Regions from separate parts of the Bradyrhizobium sp. LTSPM299 genome, predicted to be linked through region 2. Evidence: riboswitches for the same ligand, from Rfam matches in the RefSeq annotation. Region 2 holds a riboswitch; the other holds the start of a gene.
What was found. A riboswitch is a leader RNA that binds a small molecule or an ion and turns the genes downstream of it on or off. The one in region 2 is predicted to bind glycine.
Positions count from the first base shown of each region.

Region 1: it holds a riboswitch for glycine, as region 2 does, so the genes downstream of both, UP10_RS03225 (D-amino acid dehydrogenase) here and gcvT (glycine cleavage system aminomethyltransferase GcvT) in region 2, are expected to answer to the same signal.

Region 1 is NZ_JYMU01000006.1:436,165-447,828, reverse strand. It holds gene UP10_RS03250 (M81 family metallopeptidase) at 1-467, opposite strand, end outside; gene UP10_RS03245 (ABC transporter ATP-binding protein) at 681-2,330, opposite strand; gene UP10_RS03240 (ABC transporter permease) at 2,345-3,232, opposite strand; gene UP10_RS03235 (ABC transporter permease) at 3,236-4,177, opposite strand; gene UP10_RS03230 (ArgE/DapE family deacylase) at 4,515-5,813, opposite strand; gene UP10_RS03225 (D-amino acid dehydrogenase) at 6,028-7,335, opposite strand; glycine riboswitch at 7,402-7,516, opposite strand; glycine riboswitch at 7,520-7,626, opposite strand; gene UP10_RS03220 (M20/M25/M40 family metallo-hydrolase) at 7,718-8,848, opposite strand; gene UP10_RS03215 (ABC transporter substrate-binding protein) at 9,104-10,723, shown strand; gene UP10_RS03210 (hypothetical protein) at 10,842-11,102, opposite strand; gene UP10_RS43925 (hypothetical protein) at 11,138-11,311, opposite strand; gene UP10_RS03205 (PilZ domain-containing protein) at 11,513-11,664, shown strand, end outside.
Region 2 is NZ_JYMU01000006.1:579,402-591,065, reverse strand. It holds gene UP10_RS42515 (transposase) at 1-477, opposite strand, end outside; tRNA gene UP10_RS43940 (tRNA-Val) at 639-746, opposite strand; gene UP10_RS03960 (P63C domain-containing protein) at 908-1,948, shown strand; gene UP10_RS43935 (hypothetical protein) at 1,978-2,169, opposite strand; gene recA (recombinase RecA) at 2,416-3,507, shown strand; gene UP10_RS03950 (hypothetical protein) at 3,625-4,617, shown strand; gene UP10_RS03945 (acyl-CoA thioesterase) at 4,642-5,073, opposite strand; gene gcvP (aminomethyl-transferring glycine dehydrogenase) at 5,216-8,089, opposite strand; gene gcvH (glycine cleavage system protein GcvH) at 8,100-8,465, opposite strand; gene gcvT (glycine cleavage system aminomethyltransferase GcvT) at 8,475-9,620, opposite strand; glycine riboswitch at 9,763-9,852, opposite strand; gene alaS (alanine--tRNA ligase) at 10,060-11,664, shown strand, end outside.

The DNA of each region.
Region 1 (11,664 bases), 140 kb from region 2:
TGCGCGATCATCTCGGGCGAGACATTGGCATGCAGGTCGAGGCTTGCGACCAGCAGCACGTCGTTGCCGATCACCTTGCGCACCCGGGCGAGGATTTCGCCTTCGCCATCGTTGAAGTGCTCCGTCACCATCGCGCCGTGCAGGTCGAGATAGACCGCATCGATCGGCCCGGCGGCGGCCAGACGATCGGCCATCTCCTTGACGATCCGCTCGAAAGCGTTCCTTGTCACATGCGCCGACGGGGTCGCGCCGGCCGCAACCGTCGGAACCAGATCCCAGCCATTGGCCTCGGCGGCCTCGACGAAACCGGCGAGGCCGGCATTGATCCGGCGCATGACCTTCAGCACGTCGGCGCCATGCGTCATCGATGGCCAGCCGCCGCCATGCACGAAATCGTCATAGGTCGCCTTCGTCGGCGCGAAGGTGTTGGTCTCGTGCAGGAAGCCGCCAACGGCGATGCGGGTCATCAAGTCGGTCTCGACGTGTTCTTAGCGCGCGACGTTAAGCGTGTCGTCGCGCCAAGCGCAAGCCATCGAGCACTTCCGGATTTGCATGCCCTCAACGCAGTCCGTCATTGCGAGCGGAGCGGCTGCGTAGCCCGGATGGAGCGAAGCGCAATCCGGGTCTCCGGGCGGCTGAGCTTCTCCCGGATTTCGCTTCGCTCCATCCGGGCTACGTATTTACGCGGTTGCCACAATGCCTTGCGAAACCGGGCGGAAATTCGCAAAGTCCCAGCCGCGTCCGGGGGCCGCTTCGAGAAGTGCGCGGGTGTAGGCCTGTTGTGGATTGGTCAGCACCTCGGCCGCCGGTCCCTGTTCCACGACACGGCCATGCTGCATCACGACGACCTCGTCGCAGATTTGCGCGGCGACGCGCAGATCGTGGGTGATGAACAAGAGCGCGATGCCGAGCCGCTTCTGGATTTCGTCGAGCAGGTCCAGCACCTGTGCCTGCACCGACACGTCGAGCGCGGACACCGCTTCGTCCGCGACCAGCACGTCCGGATCGAGCGCCAGGGCGCGGGCGATCGCGATGCGCTGGCGCTGGCCGCCGGAGAACTGGTGCGGAAAGCGCGAGATGGCGTCGGGCGGCAGGTGGACCAGCTCGAGCAGCTCGCGCGCCCTGGCCAACGCGTCCTTGCGCGGCGTGCCGTAGTTGATCGGGCCTTCCGCGATGCTCTCGCCGATCGTGACGCGGGGATTGAGGGAGCGGTAGGGGTCCTGGAAGATGATCTGGATCTTCTTGCGATGCGGCTGCAGCAGCCGCCGCGACAATTCGGAGATTTCGCGGCCGACCAGCCGCACGCCGCCGGAGGTCGGGTCGATCAGGCGGACGATGCAGCGCGCCACCGTCGATTTGCCGGAGCCGCTTTCGCCGACGATGCCGAGCGTGCGGCCCTTGCGCAAGGTGAGGGTGACGTTCTGCGCGGCGGCGACCTCGCGGGCTTTGCCGAACAGGGATCGCTCCCGGTAGACCTTGCCGAGCTCGTTGGCCTCCAGCACCACCGGCTCGCTCGTTGCCTGCCGCGGCGCGCGCGGCACGAGGCTCGGCACCGCGGACAGCAGGTTGCGGGTGTAATCCATCTGGGGCGTGCGCAAGATATCGTCGAGCCGGCCCGTCTCGACCAGCCGGCCATGCCGCATCACCGCGACGCGGTCGGCGATCTCGGCGACCACGCCCATGTCGTGGGTGATGAACAGCACCGCGGTACCGTGGTCACGCTGCAGGTCGCGGATCAAGGCGAGAATCTGCTTCTGCGTGGTGACGTCAAGCGCCGTGGTCGGTTCGTCCGCGATCAGGAGCTTTGGCTCCAGCACCAGCGCCATCGCAATCATGATGCGCTGGCGTTGCCCACCCGAGAGGCGGTGCGGGAACGAGGAGAAGATGCGCTCCACGTCCGGCAGCCGGACGTGCTCCATCATTGCCAGGATCTTCTGCCGCCGCGCGCGGGCATCGAGATCGGTGTGGGTGCGCAACACCTCGTCGATCTGGCGGCCGACCGGAACCACCGGATTGAGCGCGGTCATCGGCTCCTGGAAGATCATCGCCATCCGCGTGGCACGCAACTGGCGCAGCCGCCGGTCGTTGGCCCCTAACAGTTCTTCGCCGACCAGTTTGACGCTGCCGCCTAATGGCACCAGCATGCCCTTCTGCAGCAGGCCCATCACCGTCAGCGAGGTCACGGATTTGCCGGATCCGCTTTCACCGACGAGGCACAGCGTCTCGCCTTCGTGCACCTGCACCGAGAGATCGTCGATGATGCGCGGACTGCCCGACCTCTTGCCGAGACCGACGACGAGATTGTTGATGTCGAGGACGACGTTGTTCATCGGATCGGCTGCGGTCACTTGCCCTCACGCTGTTTCATACGGGGATCGAGCGCGTCGCGAGCGGCGTCGCCGATCAGGTTGATGCTGAGGATGGCGATCGAGAGCAGAAGCCCCGGCCAGAAGATCAGTGACGGCTTGATCTGAAAATAGGAGCGGCCTTCGGCCATGATGTTGCCCCAGGTCGGCGTTTCCGGCGAAATGCCGGCGCCGAGGAACGACAGGATCGCCTCGGTGAGGATCGCCGACGCGCAGACATAGGTGCCCTGCACAATCAGGGGCGCGATCGTGTTCGGCATCAGGTGCCGCCACATGATCTTGGGCAGGCTGGAGCCGACCGAGATCGCAGCCTCGACATAGGGCTCCTCGCGCGCGGTCAGCACCACCGAGCGCACCAGCCGCGCCACGCGCGGGATTTCGGGGATCGTGATCGCGATCATCACGGTCCAGATGCTGGCGCCCGACAGCGACACCACGGCGATCGCAAGCAGGACAGCGGGAATCGCCATCAAGCCGTCCATCACGCGCATCATCACGGCGTCGACCCATCTGAAGAAACCGGCGACGAGGCCGATCAGGAGTCCGACGCCGACCGAGCAGACGGCGCTGCCGAGCCCGATCAGGAGCGAAATCCGCGCGCCATAGATGATGCGCGACAGCACGTCGCGGCCATAGGCGTCGGTGCCGAGCAGGAATTGCGCGCTTGAGGGCTTCAGCCGCTGCGCCGGCGCCAGCAGCAGCGGATCGTGCGGGGCCAGCAGCGGCGCGAAGATCGCCATCAGGATGACGAGGGTGAGGCAGACCGTCGCAACCGCGATGATCGGCGTTGCCGTGAGGAAACCGAATTTCACCCGGAACGGACGGGTGACCGGAATCGAGGACTCGGGGAGGGTTTCGATCACCATCAATCAGTACCGGATACGAGGATCGAGCAGGACGTAGGAGAGGTCGATCAGGAGATTGACCGCGACATAGATACCTGATGTCAGCAGGATCATCGCCTGGATCACGGGATAATCGCGCGCCAGCACCGCATCGACGGTGAGGCGGCCGATGCCGGGCAAATTGAACACGCTCTCGGTGACGACGACGCCGGAGATCAGCAGCGCGAAGCCGGAGCCGATCACGGTGATGACGGGCACGGCGGCGTTGCGCAAGGCGTGACGTAGCAGCACGCCGGACTCGCCGATGCCCTTCGCGCGCGCAGTGCGCACATAGTCTTCGCCCAGCACGTCGAGCATCGAGGCTCGCGTCATGCGCGCGATCAGCGCGACATAGATGAAGGACAGCGTGCAGGTCGGCAGGATGATGCGCTCGAAGAACGGGCCGAAGCCGGCCGAGATGCTCTTGAAGCCCTGCACCGGCACCCAGCGCAGATCGATCGCAAAGACCTGGATCAGCACGTAGCCGATCACGAACACCGGCACGGAGAAGCCGAGCACCGACAGACCCATCACGAAGCGGTCGATCCAGGTGCCGTGCTTCCATGCCGCGATCACGCCAAGCGGCACCGCGACCAGGATCGACAGCACCATGGTGGTCAGCGCGACCGAGATCGACGGCTCGACGCGCTGGCTGATCATCTTCAGCACTGGCACGTTTGATATCAGCGAGACGCCGAGATCGCCGTGCAGCAGTTTGGCGACCCAGGTGTAGAACTGGATGTAGATCGGCTCGTTCAGCCCGAGCGAGGTCCTGATACGCTCGAGTTGCTCGGGCGTTGCATTGTCACCGGCGAGGATCGCGGCGGGATCGCCTGGCGTCAGCCGCAACAGGAGGAATACGAACAGCGCCACCACGCCCATCACGGGAATGGCAGCGAGAATACGGCGAATGAGATAGCCGAGCATCGAGCTATCTCCTGTCGACAGACGCTGCGAAGCGAAGGCTGGGCCGCATCATACTCATGGTGTCCCCGTGATGTGTGTCATGCGCTTCTGCGTCGTTGCGCTGGAGCCGAGCGCGGAAGTGATGAATTTGCAGGCAAATACTGTGCCAATGGCGGCGTTATATCAAGGTGCGGTTCAGGCCGCTTGAAGCCCGGCGAGGGCGAGGTGGCGCCCGTACCCAGGCCGTCTCGACGGGTGCTAATCGTGTTCTCCCTCCGATCTGAAGCTGCGCTCTCGCATTGCACATCCTGTATTGGACCATCTGTATTGGACCATCGACCTGAAACGATAGGCCCGTTCACATTCTCATCACGCCGCACCAGTTGGCGATGAATAGCGCGATGCTCTGCGTTGTCTTGCGAAGGCTATCGAGCTCGACACGTTCGTTGAACGCATGTGGGCCGATCCCGTAAGGACCATAGCAAAGTGCAGGGATGCCGTAGTCGACGCAATAGTAGCGCGTGTCGTTGACGGCTGTGGACAGGCGCTCCTGCATCGGAACCCGGAAGACGGACTGATGGGCGGCGGACAGAGCCGCTTCCGCCTCGCTGCCGGGTTCGCACACGGCTGGGTCTGCCTGAAAACCACTCCACACGAGTTCGGCCGGATTGTCGGACAGGAAGTCGTCGGCCTTGTGCGCCTCGACCAGGCATTCCTCGATGCCATGCATCGCCTCTCGCGGCGTCTCGCCCGGCAGGAGACCGAGCCGGCAATCCAGCTCGCACCAGGCCGCGGTCGAGCTTGCCCAGTCGCCGCCCTTGATGATGCCGACGTTGAACTTGATCGGATTTTTGACGCCGCGGAACCAGCTGTTGTCGAGCGCCCGCGCGTTGAGGGTTTTGGTGTAATCCTGGAACGCGCGCACCAGATGCATCGCCGACAGGATGGCGCTGGTGCCGTTCTCGGAATAGGCGACATGCACCGGCGTGCCGCGCACGCGCAGGCGAAACCAGATGGCGCCGACCTGGGCGCGTGTGATCGTGTGTCCGGTAGGTTCGGGAATCAGGCAGGCGTCGGCACGATAGCCGCGCATCAGGGTCGACAGTGCGCCGTTGCCGGTGCTCTCTTCCTCGGTCACGGTCTGCAGATGGACGCGCCCGTTTGGCGCATATCCGGCGCCTCTGATAGCATCGAGCGCGAAGATCATGGCCGAGACACCGGCCTTCATGTCCTGCGCGCCGCGCCCGAACATCCAGCCGTCGCGCACGGCGGCCGCGAACGGCGGCTGGTCCCAAAGGTCGGCGGGGCCTTCCGGCACCACGTCGATATGACCTTGCAGGATCAGGCTGCGCCCGCTGCCTTTACTGTTGATCGTAGCGACAACCTGCTGCGATCCGGTAAGATCGATGCCGTCCATCGGTGCAGCCTTCGGATGGCTCATCAGGTTGACGTCCGCGAGGCTGAACGTATCGACGTCGTAGCCGCGTTTTGCGAATTGCTCGGCCAGCCATCGCTGTTGCGGCGCTTCCTGTCCGCGCAAGCTGCGGAACTGCACCATGCGTGACAGGAACGCGATCTGATCGTCGAAGTTTTGGTCGACGGCTGCACTCAGTTCTCTGGCAATCTGATCCGACTTGGTCAACGTCTCAGTTGTCATGTCTTGCCTTTTCTGGAGCCCTGTACGGAAGCTTGGCGATCTCTGTATGGACGGCCATGTCATGCGCGTGCGCCAGCGCAATGCGCATTGTCCGCTCCTGAGATGGCTCGCTTCTCCCCAGCATAAAGCTAATCCTTGTCACGCGGTGGTTCTCGGCGAATCCTGACTTGGCCACATGCAACTACGCTCATATTCTTCCCCTTCGGCCGGATAATTAGAGGAAAGCAGCGTGGGTGGTCTCAGTCGTACCGACCTGCGACGGCACCATTGAGGGCGCGCTGAGGTCGCGCCAGCCATCAATGGCCTCGGCGATTATCTGCGCTGTTGCGGCCGACAGGGTCCAGCCGAGATGGCCGTGACCGGTGTTGTAGAACACGCCCGGAATCCGTCCGGCGCGCGCCACCGGCATCATGTTCGGCATCATCGGGCGCAGTCCCGCCCATGGCGTGACCTTCGACGTGTCGACCGCTGGGAAATGATGTCGCACCCAGTCCACCAACGGCTGGATACGGTCGGCGCGAATATCGCGGTTGAAGCCGTTGAACTCGGCCGTACCGGCGACGCGGAAGCGGTCGGCGCCGAGCCGGCTGGTGACGATCTTGGCGGCTTCATCGAGCAGGCTGACGGTCGGCGCAGCCTCCCGGCTTTGCGGCGCATCGAGCTGCACGGTGATCGAATAGCCCTTCACCGGATAGACGTTCACGCGCTCATTGAGCATCGCGGCGAGGTGGCGGCTCGCGACGCCGGCGCAGATGACGATGCCGTCCACCTGCAGGTCGTGTCGTGTCGGTGCCGCGGCATCCTGCGATGCGGTGTCGTTCCAGCCGATGCGGAAGCCCTCGCCGGTGCGGGAGATCGCATCGACATCGGCTTCGTGGATGAAGGTTGCGCCGCGGCGGATACAGGCGTCAGCCAGCCCGCGCGTGAACTTGTGGATATCGCCGGTCGCGTCCGACGGCGTGAAGAAACCGCCATAGCTGGCCGATTGCAGCGCAGGTTCGATGGCGCGGATTTCGTCTGATGTCACCGGCCGGCGGTCGAGGCCGCCTTGCTGGAGCAGCGTGTTGACACGCAGGCCCGCGTCGAAGCCGGCCTTGTCGTGATAGATGTGGAGAATACCGCGGCGCTCGAGATCGAAAGCGATGTTCTCGCGCTCGGCAATGGAAAACAGATGCTGCCGCGCTTCGATGGCGAGCCGCGTGGTCTCGATGGTGTTGGCGCGATAGCGGCCGATATTGCCGACGAACTCGCCGATCCAGGAATACTTGTGCCAGCTCGGCTTCGGATTCATCAACAGCGGCGCGTCGCTCCTGAGCATCCAGCGCAACCCCTTGAGGATGGTTGCGGCGCTGTTCCAGACTTCGGCGTTGCTGGCGGAGAGTTGTCCGCCATTGGCGAACGAGGTCTCCATCCCGGCGTAGCGATGCCTGTCGAGGACAGTCACCTGATAGCCGCGTTCGAGCAGGGCATAGGCCGTCGTCGCGCCGGTGATACCGGCGCCGATAATGGCAATGTGAGGCATGATGGTCTCTTGGCTCCCGTGCGTTAGAGTCGCCGATCCGCCGGTGAAAACCGGTGGCGGCGCCCCATCTGTCACGGTACCTGAGAGCTTGATCCGCATCGGGCCGAGACCCTACAACGGATTATCCCCTTCGGTGGACGTCACGGCCCACGATGTGCGGCCATGTCGCCTCTCTCCAGATCGTCCTGACGACACGGTTCTTTTGCCTGAGAGTTTCCGGGGCGGTTGCTCCGTCGGCGCCGAACACAAAAGCACGAATGCTCTTGCTTCAGTCTCTCCCGCATCATCGCGTTGGACGGCCGGACCCTAGGGTAAGCCTCAAAATTGGACAAGGCTAAATTTCGACCGGCTGTGCCAACGCGTTGTGCAGTGCAAATCAATGTCAGTTCAAGGTCGCCAGCAGTCCCGCCATCAGGCGGCCGCGCTCGGCGAGGCTGTCGACCTCGATATGTTCATTGAGCGTGTGCGCGTCAGCGCCGCGGACCCCGAGCCCATCGAGGGTGGGGATACCCATCGCGCCGGTGAAATTGCCGTCGGAGCCGCCGCCGGCGCTGCCATGCGGCAGATCGAGGCCCATCTCGCTCGCGATGCCCTTGGCCTTTTCATACAGCGCCATGGTGCCGGCATCCGGCTCCCAGACCGGGCGGGTGACGCCGCGCGTCACCTTGAACGTCACGTCGTTGGCCGTGCCCGACAGCGCCAGCATCCGCTCGACGCCACGGTCGAGATCGGCCTGGCGCTTGGCCATGCTGAGCGCTTCGCCGGTGCAGGTTGTGGCAACGCAATTGACCCATTGGCCGCCGTGGACGATGCCGACCGAGAACGTGCAATCCTCCGTGGTCATGCCGTCGATCGCGACGATTTGCCGTGCCATCTCGCGAATCGCGGAGCGTCCGGAGGACAGAGTCGCGCCAGCATGGCTCGGCTTGCCGGTTGCTTCAAGATTGAAGCGCGCGATCGCGTAGCGTCCGGTGACGACGCCGTTGTTCAGCCGGCCCGGCTCCGGCACCAGGACGTATTTGTTGCGCGCGGCTTCCGCTTCGATGATGTCGCGGGTCGACGGCGTGCCGACTTCCTCGTCGGGCGTGAACAGGACGGTGATCGGCAGCGGGGTCGTGAAGGAGGCGCGCGCCAGTTGCCGGATCGCCTCGATCGACAGATAGTTGCCGCCCTTCATGTCGAAGATGCCGGGGCCGAAGCATTTGTTGCCCTCGCGCCGCCATGTGAGCTTCTCGATGGTGCCGACCGGATGCACGGTGTCCAGATGTCCGGCGATCAGGATGCCGGGCTGGCCTTGCTTCGGGTGGGGAAAGCGGGCGCGGACGCAGCCGGCGAAACCTTGGCGCCCAGCGATGCGCTCAATCGTCGCGCCCATGATCGCCATCTCGCGCGCGGCGAGACCGAGCATCCGCTCGACGGCGACCGCATCCCAGGTCGGGCTTTCGCATTCCACCCAGCCGCGCAGGCCCTGGAGCATCGCTTCGGAGTCAAAGGGAAGATCGACTGGGTTCATGGCTTTCTCTCTTTGTTGTTTGTCCGCGCCGCGGGCCTACGAAAGTCGGTGGCGGCGATCTTGTAAGGTCAAACGCGCCGAGCCGCATCATTCATTTGCATACACTTGGTCTCGACCAAAACCGGATTGACGCGCATCGTGCTTGATGCAAGTCTCGATTTCGCACGCCGCACACCATGTTCGGTCGCCTAAATAACGAACCGCATGCATAACGAATAAGCCGGCTGTGATCAGTTACACGTCAGGAGAGATTGAATGTTCCACAAGTCGCGTTGGAAGCAACACACGATAGCGGCCGCGTTGTCGGCGCTCGCGCTGTCGTTTGCGCCGCAGGAATTATCCTTTGTGCCGCAGGCGCTGGCCGCGGGCAAGACCATCACCGCGGTGATGCATTCGGATCTGCGCATCATCGATCCGATCCTGACCACCGCCTACATCACGCGTGATCACGGCTACATGATCTACGACACGCTGATCGCGACGGATGCCAATTTCAAGATCCAGCCGCAGATGGCGGACTGGAAAGTCTCCGACGACAAGCTCACCTACACCTTCACGCTGCGCGACGGCCTGAAGTGGCATGACGGCACGCCGGTCACGGCGGAGGATTGCGTGGCCTCGCTCAAGCGCTGGGCCAAGGTCGACGGCATGGGCCAGAAGCTGATGGATTTCACCGCCAGCATCGAGGCCACCGACGCCAAGACCATCACGCTGAAGCTGAAGGAGCCCTACGGCCTCGTGCTCGATTCGATCGGCAAGCCGTCGTCGCGTGTGGCCTTCATGATGCCGAAGCGTCTTGCCGAGACGCCGCCGGACAAGCCGATTCCGGAGCAGATCGGATCCGGCCCCTTCAAGTTCGTCCAGGCCGAATTCCAGCCCGGCGTGAAGGCGGTATACGAGAAGAACAAGGACTACGTGCCGCGCAAGGAGCCGGCGAGCTGGACCGCGGGCGGCAAGGTCGTGAAGGTCGATCGCGTCGAGTGGGTCACGATGGCCGACGCGCAGACTGCGCTGAATGCGTTGCAGTCCGGCGATATCGATTTCCTGGAGAATCCGTCGTTCGACATGTTGCCGACCCTCGAAGGCGACAAGGACCTGAAGGTCGAGACGCTGAACAAGTTCGGCTTCCAGACGCTCGGCCGCATGAACTTCCTCTATCCGCCGTTCGACAACATCAAGGTTCGCCGCGCGGCGCTGCTGGCGATCAACCAGAAGGACGTGCTCGACGCGCTGGTCGGCAATCCCAAATATTACAAGGTCTGCGTCGCCTTCTTCATCTGCGACACGCCGTTCGCGACAGATGCCGGCGGAGAGACCTTGTTGAAGGGCGGCGACATGGCCGCGGCCAAGAAGGCGCTCGCTGAGTCCGGCTACGATGGCACGCCCGTCGTCATCATGGCGCCCGGCGACGTTACCACGCTGAAGGCGCAGCCGGTCGTCGTCGCCCAGCAGCTGCGCGATGCCGGCTTCAAGGTCGACCTGCAGGCGACCGACTGGCAGACCGTCGTGAGCCGGCGCGCCAGCCAGAAGCCACCGAAGGACGGCGGCTGGAACATGTTCTTCACCAACTGGGTGAGCGCCGACGTCTCCAACCCGATCACCAACCTCTCGATCGGCGGCCAGGGCAAGAACGGCGGCTGGTTCGGCTGGGCGGAAGACCCCAAGATCGAAGAGCTGAAGAATACCTTCGTTCATGCGACCTCGCTCGACGAGCAAAAGAAGATCGCGACCGAAATCCAGAAGGAAGCCTACGATCAGGTGATCTATGTCCCGCTCGGCCAGTATCAGGGACCGAGCGTGTGGCGGAAGTCGCTGACCGGCGTGCTCGATGGTCCGGCCACGCCGATCTTCTGGAATATCGACAAGTCGGAGTAAGGCAGCGTAACGGCGAACCTCTGTTCTCAACGCGCAAATGGCCGGGCTCAGTCCCGGCCATTTTTATGCATGCGTGCGAGCATTCGGCAGGTCTACCTTGCCTACAGGTCTGCCTTGCCTAGAAATGTGACTTTGCCCAATTGTCATCCGTCGATCTGGCCGGGCCGTGGGTCGACAGGCTGCTGAGTTCGACGGGACCGACGCGCGCGGTGCTGATCAGGGCAAGCGTGCCGGCGGCCAGCACCAGGACAGCGTACACGACAACCGTTCCGCGGATCCATCTCCGATAGGTCGTGCGCTCTTCCGGCGTGGCATCGCGGAATTTCTGCGCGTTCAATCCGTTGCTGCAGTGGCCAGCGTCGTCGCCGTAATCGCTCATGACGATCTCCGTGCGTTGCTTGGATGAAATGAGGCTTATGGAAACACGATCATCGACGCGATATCGCCGGATGCGGTGCCTGGCGACGTCGCGGCCCAATACAGCGCAAGCATGAAGATCGTCGAGGCGATCAGGTAGCCAGCCACGATCAGTGCATCGTGATCACGCGCATCGCCGCGCACGATCTGGGTTCGGTCGGTCATTGCCATGGTCTCATCTCCAAGTGAAAACAGGGACTGGGATGTGGCAGCCGCGCAATGTGCGGCCGTAGCTTCCGGCGTGCTGATGTTAGGATGAGAGGCCGCCGCGGCTTGTGAACCACGCCACAACCGGAAAACACGAGTCGGTGATGAATTCGCGATTGGAGCGCGCGAGTGCCCGCGTCGCAGGCAGCAGCGCGAGCGACTGGCATGCAAGCTCAACTGGGGTCGTTTGCCGCATTTCGACGTCGCTTGTATATTGTAAGCTTGATGTCAGCTTCGCGCCGTAATTTAGCTGGCCGCTTCAATGCACACCGCGACGAGTCGATGGAAGAAGACGATTTCAAGCCCGCGCCGATCGG
Region 2 (11,664 bases):
TACGATCACGCCATGATGCGCGCGGCCGGCGAAGGCGTCGCGGATAGCCATCTTGTAGGGGTGAAAGCCATCCGTGCTGATCTCGGGCGCCCCGATCACGCGCTGGCGTAGGTCCTGCACAAACAGGTCCGTATTCTCGCTGTCTCGCTTGCCGGTGCGGTAGCTGATGATGGCCTTAGCGGAGGCCGACATTCCAATGAACGTGTACTGGTCGCCCTTATGGCTGATCTCATGGCGCTGGACGCGCTTTTGCTTCTTGCCGACGTATCCCCAAATCTCGTCAAGCTCCAGCCGACCGCAGCGAATGCCGACCATCATACGGTCGTGCAGTTCCGCGCAGCCGCGGCCGACACGCTCACCAAGGCGCATGATGGTATCGCGGTGAATGCCGGTGATGCGCTCAGTGGCGCGGATGCTCTGGCCTTCGGTGAGGCAGGCGATGATTTGGATCTGTTGGTCGCGAGAAAGTACGTTCACGAAGCTCATCCTTCGGGTTGAAGGGGATGGGCTTCCGGCGACTCTGGAACATGCGCCCGCCAAGGCGTATATTACTCAGAACGGTTGTCGCTTCGGGCTCATCCCCGGAGTGGTGATCGGGGGTCGTTTCCGCGCCAACGGCGACGGCCCCACTAGTTTGATGGTGGAAGCGGTCAGATTCGAACTGACGGGACCCTGCGAGGGGTTTGGACGCCCAAAGGTCCGGCGAGGGGTAAGCTCGCTGCAATAGGCCACTCTGCCACGCTTCCGCACACAAAAACGCCCCGCCAGCCGAAAGGCCGGAGGGGCGTTTGCTTGTGTGTGTCTGAGCAACCATGGAGACCATAAAGCATATGGACCCGGAACTTGCAAGCATGTACTTGCAAATACCTGTAATCCTCCTATTATGCAAGCATTGGAGGAAACAAATATGGATAATGAGCCGACCGGAAAATCCAAGGGTGGGCTAGCTAGGGCCAATTCGCTATCTGGAGATCAGCGCAAAGAGATTGCTCAGGCCGCAGCCAAAGCGCGATGGGCCGGGGATTTGCCTTATGCCATTTATGGCTCATCCGACCGACCCTTGCGGATTGGTAAGCTTGAGGTGCCTTGCTACGTTTTGAGCAATGAGCAACGTGTTCTGACAGATCGCGGCATCATCGCCGCGCTTGGAATGGCTAGAGGCGGGGCCGGTTCCTTCTCCTCTGGTCAGGGCGATAGACTTCAGCGTTTTGTGACTGGAAACGCCTTAAGTCCCTACATTTCCAATGACTTGCTCAATGCGATAAGAAATCCAATTCCCTTTAGGGTGAAGGTGCACGGTGCCGGTATGCGGCGCGCGCTCGGCTATGACGCCGAGGCCCTTCCAGGAATTTGTGAGGCCGTCCTTCAAGCTCGCGCGGATGGCGTGCTGCATCCAAGACAGCTTCACATTGCTGCGGCATGTGAGTTGATTGCTCGCGGCTTGATGCGAGTCGGCATCATTGCTCTAGTTGATGAGGCGACCGGATATCAGAAAGATCGCGCTCGCGATGCGCTGGCGGAAATTCTTGAGCAGTTCATCGCTAAAGAATTGAGGCCTTATATTCGGATGTTTCCGAGTGAGTTTTATGAGAACTTGTTTCGCCTGCGCGGGCTAGAATTTCCGAGAGATAGTGGCAAAAAACCACAATACTTCGGCCATCTGACCAATGACATTGTTTGGGCAAGGCTCGCCCCCGGCGTGTTGGAGGAAATGCGAACAATTGTTCCGAAGAGAGAAAGCGGGAAAGGACGAAAGTACCCTTTCACGCGGCGATTAACGGAAGATACTGGGCACCCAAAGATGCGAGAGCATCTGGCATCAGTTACAACAATTATGAAGCTGAGTGATGAGTACGATGATTTTGAAGTGAAGCTTGATCGCGTGCATCCCCGATTTGATGAGACCCTCGCGCTGCCATTGTTCGATAAAGATGGGGACCCAGTATAAAATGAAAAAGGCCGCCAACTGAGGCGGCCTTACTCCTTCTCCCGCTCCGGATGAAACGAGGCTTTCTCAGCCATCATTTTCTCTATTAGGTCGGCAAGCCCGTCTTGAAGCATCTTGTCGTTGATTTGGGACGCTACCCGCTTATAGCGGATAATCTTCGCGTCAATATCGTCGCACTTCTCGCACATGACATGCCCTGCTTCGTTGCAGGCAGCAGCCAATAGGGCCACCTGTACCGAGTCATGCGTATCCCAGCAGATTGGTTCCTGGCCAACTGGTTAACGGGATTTAGGACACTCCCAAAATCAACTTAGGACACTTGGGGTTAAATACGGACAGCACCCGCCGGCCGGAAAGAACATATTGCGAACACAGAACAAACGTGGTACATCGGTTCCCGGTCAACAACGCGTCCCGCCTGATCCGTTTGTCCCGCTAGCGAATCCCCGCCATAAGGAGCACATCCCATGTCCGCCTCTGCCCTGCGTATCGTCGAAGGATCCTCTATGGACAAGTCCAAGGCGCTCTCAGCCGCGCTCTCCCAGATCGAGCGCCAGTTCGGCAAGGGCTCGGTGATGAAGCTCGGCAAGAACGACCGCTCGATGGATATCGAGACGATATCGTCGGGATCGCTCGGGCTCGATATCGCGCTCGGCGTCGGCGGCCTGCCGAGGGGCCGCGTCGTCGAGATTTACGGACCGGAATCGTCGGGCAAGACCACGCTGGCGCTGCACACGGTAGCCGAAGGCCAGAAGAAGGGCGGCATCTGCGCCTTCATCGACGCCGAACACGCGCTCGACCCGGTCTATGCGCGTAAGCTCGGCGTCAATATCGACGAACTCCTGATCTCGCAGCCCGACACCGGTGAGCAGGCGCTGGAAATCTGCGACACGCTGGTGCGCTCCGGCGCGGTCGACGTGCTGGTGATCGACTCGGTTGCGGCGCTGGTGCCGAAGGCCGAGCTCGAGGGCGAGATGGGCGATGCGCTGCCGGGTCTGCAGGCGCGGTTGATGAGCCAGGCGCTGCGCAAGCTCACCGCCTCGATCAACAAGTCCAATACCATGGTAATCTTCATCAACCAGATCCGCATGAAGATCGGTGTGATGTACGGCTCGCCGGAGACCACCACTGGCGGCAACGCGCTGAAGTTTTATGCCTCCGTTCGTCTCGACATCCGCCGCATCGGCGCGATCAAGGAGCGCGACGAAGTCGTCGGCAACACCACCCGCGTCAAGGTCGTGAAGAACAAGCTGGCGCCGCCCTTCAAGCAGGTCGAGTTCGACATCATGTATGGCGAGGGCGTCTCCAAGATGGGCGAAATCCTCGACCTCGGCGTCAAGGCCGGCATCGTCGAGAAGTCCGGCGCATGGTTCTCCTATGACAGCCAGCGGCTCGGCCAGGGACGCGAGAATTCGAAAGCCTTCCTGAAGGCCAACCCCGACATGACCGCCAAGATCGAAGTTGCGATCCGCCAGAACTCCGGACTGATCGCCGAGCAGATCCTCGCCGGCACGCCCGAGCGCGACGCCGACGGTGAAGAGCCGGTCGCGGAGGAGTAAGCCTCAAGGCTTGCGTGATTTCGCTGGAAGCGGGCGCTGAGGACGTTGAGTTGCCGACGTCGTCGGCGCCCGTTTCGTTTTTGTATGTCTCGGTGTTCCATTGCTTGAGTCAGGCCAATGAAGCGTCTGATCTTGACCAATTCGAATGGTATGAGTCTCAAGCGTTCGGGCATCAGCGATGACTTGATCTCATTGCCCATTATCCTTTTTCGGTTCGTTTGGGGACCGCTTCCTTCTCCAGATAACCTCGCAACCTATCTAGCCGCGCGCTCGGAGAGGCACGGATCGGGTGAACACTGGTCGGACTATGTTGACAGGAGGTCTCATCGCAACAAAGCTCGCAGGAATCTTGGACTGGTTGAGTTCTGTGAGCCGTACGGCGTTATCGAGCTTTGGTTCGAGCGGGAGCCGAATGACCAGTTGCGCCTGATGTGGGTGCTCGATTGTTTTCGATCATGTCCCGAGATCGCCGCGAGGCTCGAACTGCGCCTTGTTGATTTCAATCTGATCACTATGCATCTCAACGGGCCTGAGGAGCCGGAGGACGTACCGATTGTTGACGTCACCGCGGCGGAGCTTCAGATCGCGAGTCTGTGTTGGCAGGCCTATCGGTCGACAACGCCCGAAGCCTGCTTCGACCTGCTGCACCGGGATTTGAGCGCGTTTCCGCTTTTGCGGCCGGCGTTGCTCGACCTGCTCCAGGAGCTTCCCTGGAGCAAAACGGGACTTGCCGCGACGGAAATGCGGCTGCTCGAACTGATCGGAACGGGCTTCATGGGTACCAACATGCTGTTCTATCTTCGCGGCTTCCGTCAGCGCGGCGTATTCGGCGATATGGACATCGGCACGTTGCTGGAGGGACTTGCCCACGGACCGCAGCCGGCAATAACGGGGCTCGATGACGAGCTGCGCGTCATCGATCGCACAAACCAGCGAGACCGGCTCAAGGCCTATCAGCGCAGCCGGCTTTCACTCACCGATTTCGGCAAGACGGTTCTCGCACACGAGACGGATTTTAGCCGCCACAACCCGATCGATCGCTGGTGGGGCGGCACGCACCTCACCAACGACAATCTATGGCGCTGGAATCCGGCGCTGATGAAGCCTTAGCGTTCGGCTCGCAGCCGCTCACCGCTACGCCAGCGCCTTTTCCCGGCTGGCAATCATCTCCCGCAAGGACTCCGTCACGGCGACCGACTGATGCGTCTGCTGGTCAGTCGCGACCCAGACGATCTCGCCTGTCGCGCGAAGATCGTCGGAGCCTCTGGCGAAAATCGCGAGCGCAAGCGTGATCGAGGATCGGCCGATCCGCGCGACCCGCACGCAGACGTCGATCTCCTCGTCGAACCGGATCGGCGCCTTGTATTCAACAACCGACCGCACAGTGTGAAAGTCGATGCCGGTTCTTGCGACCTCACCGAGATAATCGTAGCCGAGCGCGCGGAAATACTCTGTGATCGCCGTGTCGAAATAGGTGAGGTAGTGGGCGTTGAACACCACGGCCTGCGCGTCGACCTCGGAATAGCGGACGCGAAACGGGAAATGAAACCAGAAATCCTGGCGCATGATTGCTCCTGCCACCGGCTTCGTTCGCCCCGTGGTCAACCCGTAGACCGTAGGATGGGTAGAGCGAGGCGAAACCCATCATCTCGCCGCGGGGTCGAAGTTATGGGTTTCGCTGCGCTCTACCCATCCTACGACAGCGGCTTTACTCCGCCGCTTGCGCGTAATCCTCGATCGGAGGGCACGAGCACACCAGATTGCGATCGCCATAGACATTGTCGACGCGGCCGACCGGGCTCCAGTATTTGTCGGATCGTGACACGCCGGCCGGGAAACAGCCCTCGGCGCGTGTGTAGGCGCGATTCCAGGCATCGTCGGCGATGTCATGCACCGTATGGGGCGCGTGGCGCAGCGGTGAGGCCTCGATTTTCCAGCGGCCTTTCTCGACTTCGGCAATCTCGTTGCGGATCGCGATCATGGCGTCGCAGAAGCGATCGATCTCGGCCTTCGACTCCGATTCGGTAGGCTCGATCATCAGCGTGCCCGCGACCGGAAAGCTCATGGTGGGCGCATGGAAGCCGTAATCGATCAGCCGCTTGGCGATGTCGTCGACGGTGACGCCGCTGGTGGTCTTCAGTGCCCGCGGGTCGACGATACATTCATGCGCGACGCGGCCCTTTGCGTTGCGGTACAGCACCGGGAAGTGCGGCTGCAGCCGCACCGCAATGTAGTTCGCGTTCAGGATCGCGATCTCGGTCGCCCGCGTCAGGCCTTCGCCCCCCATCATCAGGATGTAGATGTAGGAGATCGTCAGGATCGACGCCGAGCCGAACGGCGCGGCTGACACCGGCCCGACCGAATGCGGAATTGCGCCGTCGGTGACGGGATGACCAGGCAGATAGGGTGCTAGATGCGCCTTGACGCCGATCGGGCCCATGCCGGGGCCGCCGCCGCCATGCGGGATGCAGAAGGTCTTGTGCAGATTGAGATGGCTGACATCGGCGCCGTAATCGCCGGGCCGGGACAGACCGACCTGCGCATTCATGTTGGCGCCGTCGAGATAGACCTGTCCGCTGTGGGCATGCACGATATCGCAGATCTCGCGGATGTGTTCCTCGAACACGCCATGCGTTGAGGGATAGGTGATCATCACGGCAGCGAGATTGGCCGAATGCTTCTCGGCCTTGGCGCGGAGATCGCCGACATCGACGTCGCCACGCGCGTCGCACGCGACCACCACGACGTCCATGCCGACCATCGCCGCGGAGGCCGGATTGGTGCCGTGCGCGGAGGAGGGGATCAGGCAGACCTTGCGGTGTGGCTCGCCGCGCGCAACATGATAACCACGGATCGCAAGAAGTCCGGCATACTCGCCCTGCGCGCCGGAGTTAGGCTGCAGCGAGATCGCGTCATAGCCGGTGATGTCGCACAGCCACTGCTCCAGCCGCTTGAATAGCGCGTGGTAGCCCTTGGCCTGATCCGCCGGTGCGAACGGATGCAGATTGCCGAATGCCGGCCAGGTCAACGGGATCATTTCCGTGGTCGCGTTGAGTTTCATGGTGCAGGAGCCGAGCGGGATCATCGCGCGGTCGAGCGCCAGGTCGCGATCACTGAGCTTGCGCATGTAGCGCAGCAGCTCGGTCTCGGACCGGTGCGTGTTGAACACGGGATGGGTGAGGAAGGCGCTCGTGCGCTTCAAATTCTTCGGAAGCGCCTCGTGCGCATCGGCCTCGATCTCGGCATAGGCGAGCTTGCCGCCGAACACGCGCCACACGGCCTCGACGGTCTCTGATGTCGCGGTCTCGTCGAGGGCGATGCCGAGCGTGGTCTCGCCGATGCGCAGGTTGATCCGCTCCGCGAGCGCACGGGCGACCAGCTCGTTCTGTCGAGTGCCGGCGTCGACGGTCACGGTGTCGAAGAACGCCTCGCTCGTGGGCGTAAAGCCGAGCTTGCGCAGGCCGGCGGCCAGCACCGTGGCGCGGCGATGCACGCTGCGCGCAATGTGGGTCAGGCCCTCCGGGCCATGATAGACCGCATACATCGAGGCGATCACGGCGAGCAGCACCTGTGCGGTACAGATGTTGGAAGTCGCCTTTTCGCGGCGGATGTGCTGCTCGCGGGTTTGCAGCGCGAGGCGATAGGCAGGTGCGCCCCGTGAATCCACCGACAGGCCGACGATGCGGCCGGGCAGCGAGCGCTTCAGCGTGTCACGCACCGCCATGTAGGCGGCATGCGGACCGCCATAGCCCATCGGCACGCCAAAACGCTGTGCCGAGCCGACCGCGATGTCGGCGCCGAGTTCGCCGGGCGAGGTGATCAGGGTCAGCGCCAGCAGGTCGGCTGCGACGATCGCAAGCGCACCCTTGGCACGCAGCGATGCGATGGCGGGCCGGAGGTCGCGCACCGCACCCGAGGTAGCAGGATATTGCAGCAGGGCACCGAGCACATCGGTGTTGTCGAGATCGGTCAGGGGATCGCCGACGACCAGCGTCCAGCCCAGCGGCTCGGCGCGGGTGCGCATTACCGCAAGCGTCTGGGGATGAACCTCCTTGTCGACGAAGAAGGCGTTCGCCTTCACCTGCGAATGACGCTCGGCAAGCGCCATCGCTTCGGCCGCCGCGGTCGCTTCATCGAGCAGCGAGGCGTTGGCGACGTCGAGCCCGGTGAGATCGCAGATCATGGTCTGGAAGTTGAACAGCGCCTCCAGCCGGCCCTGGCTGATCTCCGGCTGATATGGCGTGTAGGCGGTGTACCACGCCGGATTCTCCAGGATGTTGCGCTGGATCACCGCGGGCAGGATGGTGCCGGAATAACCCTGGCCGATCAGCGAGGTGAACACCTGGTTCTGCGCGGCGAGCGCATCCATATGTGCGAGCGCCTCGGTTTCGCTCAGCGCACGCCCGAGATCGAGCGGGGCCTGCTGCCGGATCGAGGACGGCAGCGTCTCGCTCATCAGCACTTGCAGGCTCGCGGCGCCGACCGTTTCCAGCATCGCGGTGATGTCGCGCGGCGAGGGACCGATGTGGCGGCGGACGAAATCGGTGGCGGCGTCGTTGGTCGGCTTGAAGGGCGCGTTCATGGGATAATCCTTACGCAATGTGCGCGGCGTAGGCGGCCTCGTCCATCAGGCCGCCGAGCTCGCCCTTGTCAGCGATCTTCAGCTTGAAGAACCACGCCTTGCCGCCGGCGTCCGAATTGACCAGCGCAGGCTCGGCCGCGAGCGCCTCGTTGACCTCGAGCACGTCGCCGGTGATCGGCGCGTAGACGTCGGAAGCCGCCTTGACGGATTCGACGACGGCTGCGGCCTCGGCCTTCTTTAGGCTTCGGCCGACCTTGGGCAGTTCGACGAACACGACGTCGCCGAGCTGCGATTGCGCGTAGTCGGTGATGCCGATGGTGGCGACATCGCCCTCGATGTGGAGCCATTCGTGGTCGGACGTGTACAGCGTCGTCATTGTTGTCCTCTAGCGTTTGTAAGTGTTGGGGACGAAGGGCGTGGCGGCGACCTTGAGCGGCAGCCGCTGGCCGCGCACTTCGGCGAATACGGTGGTGCCGACGGCGGAAAGGGAGGTGGGCAGATAGCCCATCGCAACCGGTGCATTGAGGCTTGGGCCGAAGCCGCCTGAGGTCACCTTGCCGATTGGCTCGGCGGAGTCGGCATCGGCAAACAGTGCGGCGCCTTCGCGCACCGGTGCGCGGCCGTCCGGCCTCAAGCCGACGCGGCGGCGGGATGCACCTTGTGCGAACTGCGTGAGGATCGCGTCCGCACCCGGGAAGCCGCCGGCGCGGGCGCCGCCGCTGCGGCGGATTTTTTGCACCGACCATTCCAACGCGCCTTCCACCGGCGTCGTCGTGGTGTCGATGTCGTGGCCATAGAGGCAGAGCCCGGCTTCCAGCCGCAGGCTGTCGCGCGCACCGAGCCCGATCGGCAGCACGTCGGGATTGTCGAGCAGCGCGGTGGCCAGCGCTTCGGCCCTGTCTGATGGAACGGAGATCTCAAAGCCGTCCTCGCCGGTGTAGCCTGAGCGCGAGACGAAGCAGTCGATCTCGCCAACGCGTCGCAGACCGGCGTCCATGAATTTCATCGCACGGACATCTGCACAAAGTTTCGCCAGCGCCGATTCGGCCTTTGGTCCCTGCAGCGCGATCAGCGCGCGGTCGGGCAGCGAAACGATCTCGCAGCTGTCTGAGAGATGCGCGCGGAGGTGCGCTTCGTCCTCTTCCTTGCAGGCGGCATTGACCACCAGGAACAGGTGATCGCCGAAATTCGCCACCATGAGGTCGTCGAGCAGGCCGCCGTCATCGTTGGTGAATTGCGCGTAGCGCTGCCGTCCCGGCGCGATGCCGAGAATGTCCTGCGGCACCAGTCTTTCCAGCGCCAGCGCCGCGTCGGCCACCTTGCCGGATTTCGGTCGCAGCGCGAGCTGGCCCATATGGGAGACGTCGAACAGGCCGGCATGGGAGCGGGTGTACAGATGCTCCTTGAGGACACCCGCCGGATATTGCACGGGCATGTCGTAGCCGGCGAACGGCACCATCCTGGCACCGCGCGCCACATGCAGCGCGTGCAAAGGGGTCTGTTTCAGCGGGGAATTGTCGCTCGCAAGCATCAAAGGGCCCTCGCGGTTCCACCGGGGACCTATTTCCCCTTGAGAAACCTGCAGAAAGCCCCATCTGTCGCTGTGCCTGAGAGTATTATCCCGTCGGCGGACGCATCAAGGTCAAACCCTTACGCGCCTCTTTCCAGATGTCAGACGTCACGCGGTCCGTTTGCCTGAGAGTTTCCGGGGCGGTTGCTCCTTCGGCGCCGGCACAAGGCCAGTCTCTCCCGACGTGACTTAACAACACAACAGTTAGGACAGAAACACGGCCGCGCCAAGGCTGTCAACGAGGCTCTGGCTGCTATCAACGGGCTTTGTGCTGCTGCGGCAAGTCCATGATCCGCCTGCACAGTTTCTGGACACCGTCGTCCACCTTGTCTAAAAGCGTTCGGCCGGAAACTGGCGTTATTTTGCGCCTGATCCGGTCCATTTTCCCGATTGGATGAACATGAGCAGCGTCAGCGACATCAGGTCGACTTTTCTGAACTACTTCGCGGCCAATGGCCACGAGATCGTGGCGTCGTCGCCGCTGGTGCCGCGCAACGACCCGACCTTGATGTTCACGGCGGCCGGCATGGTGCAGTTCAAGAACGTCTTCACCGGCATCGAGAAGCGCCCCTATCAGCGCGCCACGACGTCGCAGAAATGCGTCCGCGCCGGCGGCAAGCACAACGACCTCGACAATGTCGGCTACACCGCGCGCCATCTCACTTTCTTCGAGATGCTCGGCAATTTTTCGTTCGGCGACTACTTCAAGGAGCGGGCGATCGAGCTCGCCTGGAATCTGGTCACCAAGGATTTCGGGCTGAACAAGGACAAGCTGCTCGTCACGATCTACCACGACGACGACGAGGCGGCGCTCTACTGGAAGAAGATCGCCGGCTTCTCCGACGACCGCATCGTCCGCATCGCGACCTCGGACAATTTCTGGGCCGCGGGCGATACCGGTCCCTGCGGTCCGTGCTCGGAGATCTTCATCGACCGCGGCGAGCACATTTGGGGCGGGCCTCCGGGCAGCCCGGAAGAAGACGGCGATCGCTTCCTGGAATTCTGGAATCTCGTCTTCATGCAGTTCGATCAGGTGACGAAGGAAGAGCGCGTGCCGCTGCCGCGCCCCTCGATCGACACCGGCATGGGGCTGGAGCGCATGGCGTGCATCCTGCAGGGCGTCGACAGCGTGTTCGAGACCGATCTGTTCCGCCATTTGATCGATGCCGCTTCATCCGCTCTCGGGCACGGGCCGAACGCGCAGAACGTTGCGTCGTACAGGGTCATTGCGGACCATCTGCGCTCGTCGGCCTTCCTGATCGCCGACGGCGTGCTGCCGTCGAACGAAGGCCGCGGCTATGTGCTGCGCCGGATCATGCGCCGCGCGATGCGCCACGCGCAGCTGCTTGGCGCGCAGGAGCCGCTGATGCACCGCCTCGTCTGGGCGCTGGTCCGCGAGATGGGCCAGGCCTATCCGGATCTGGTGCGTGCGGAGAAGATGATCGAGGAGACGCTGCGGCTGGAAGAGACCCGCTTCCGCAAGACGCTGGTGCGTGGCCTGTCGATCCTCGACGAGAAGAGCGCGACCCTGAAAAAGGGCGACATGTTCGACGGCGATACCGCATTCACGCTGTACGACACCTACGGTTTCCCGCTGGATCTGACGCAGGACGCGCTGAAGTCGCGCGGCATCAGCGTCGACCAGGCGTCGTTCACCGACGCAATGGAGCGGCAGCGTGTGAAGGCGCGCGCTTCCTGGGCAGGCTCTGGAGACGCTGCGACCGAAGCAATCTGGTTTCCGCTGCGCGAGAAGCTCGGCGCGACCGAATTCCTGGGCTACGAGACCGAGACCGCGGAAGGCGCGGTGACCGCGCTGCTCAAAGACGGTGCCGAGGTCGAGGGCCTCGAGGCCGGCGAGACCGGCACGATCGTGCTGAACCAGACGCCGTTCTACGCAGAGTCCGGCGGCCAGGTCGGCGACACCGGTGTGCTGACCGGCGAGGGCGTCAGGTTCCGCGTCACCGAAACGCAGAAGAAGGTCGGCGATCTCTTCGTGCATCTCGGC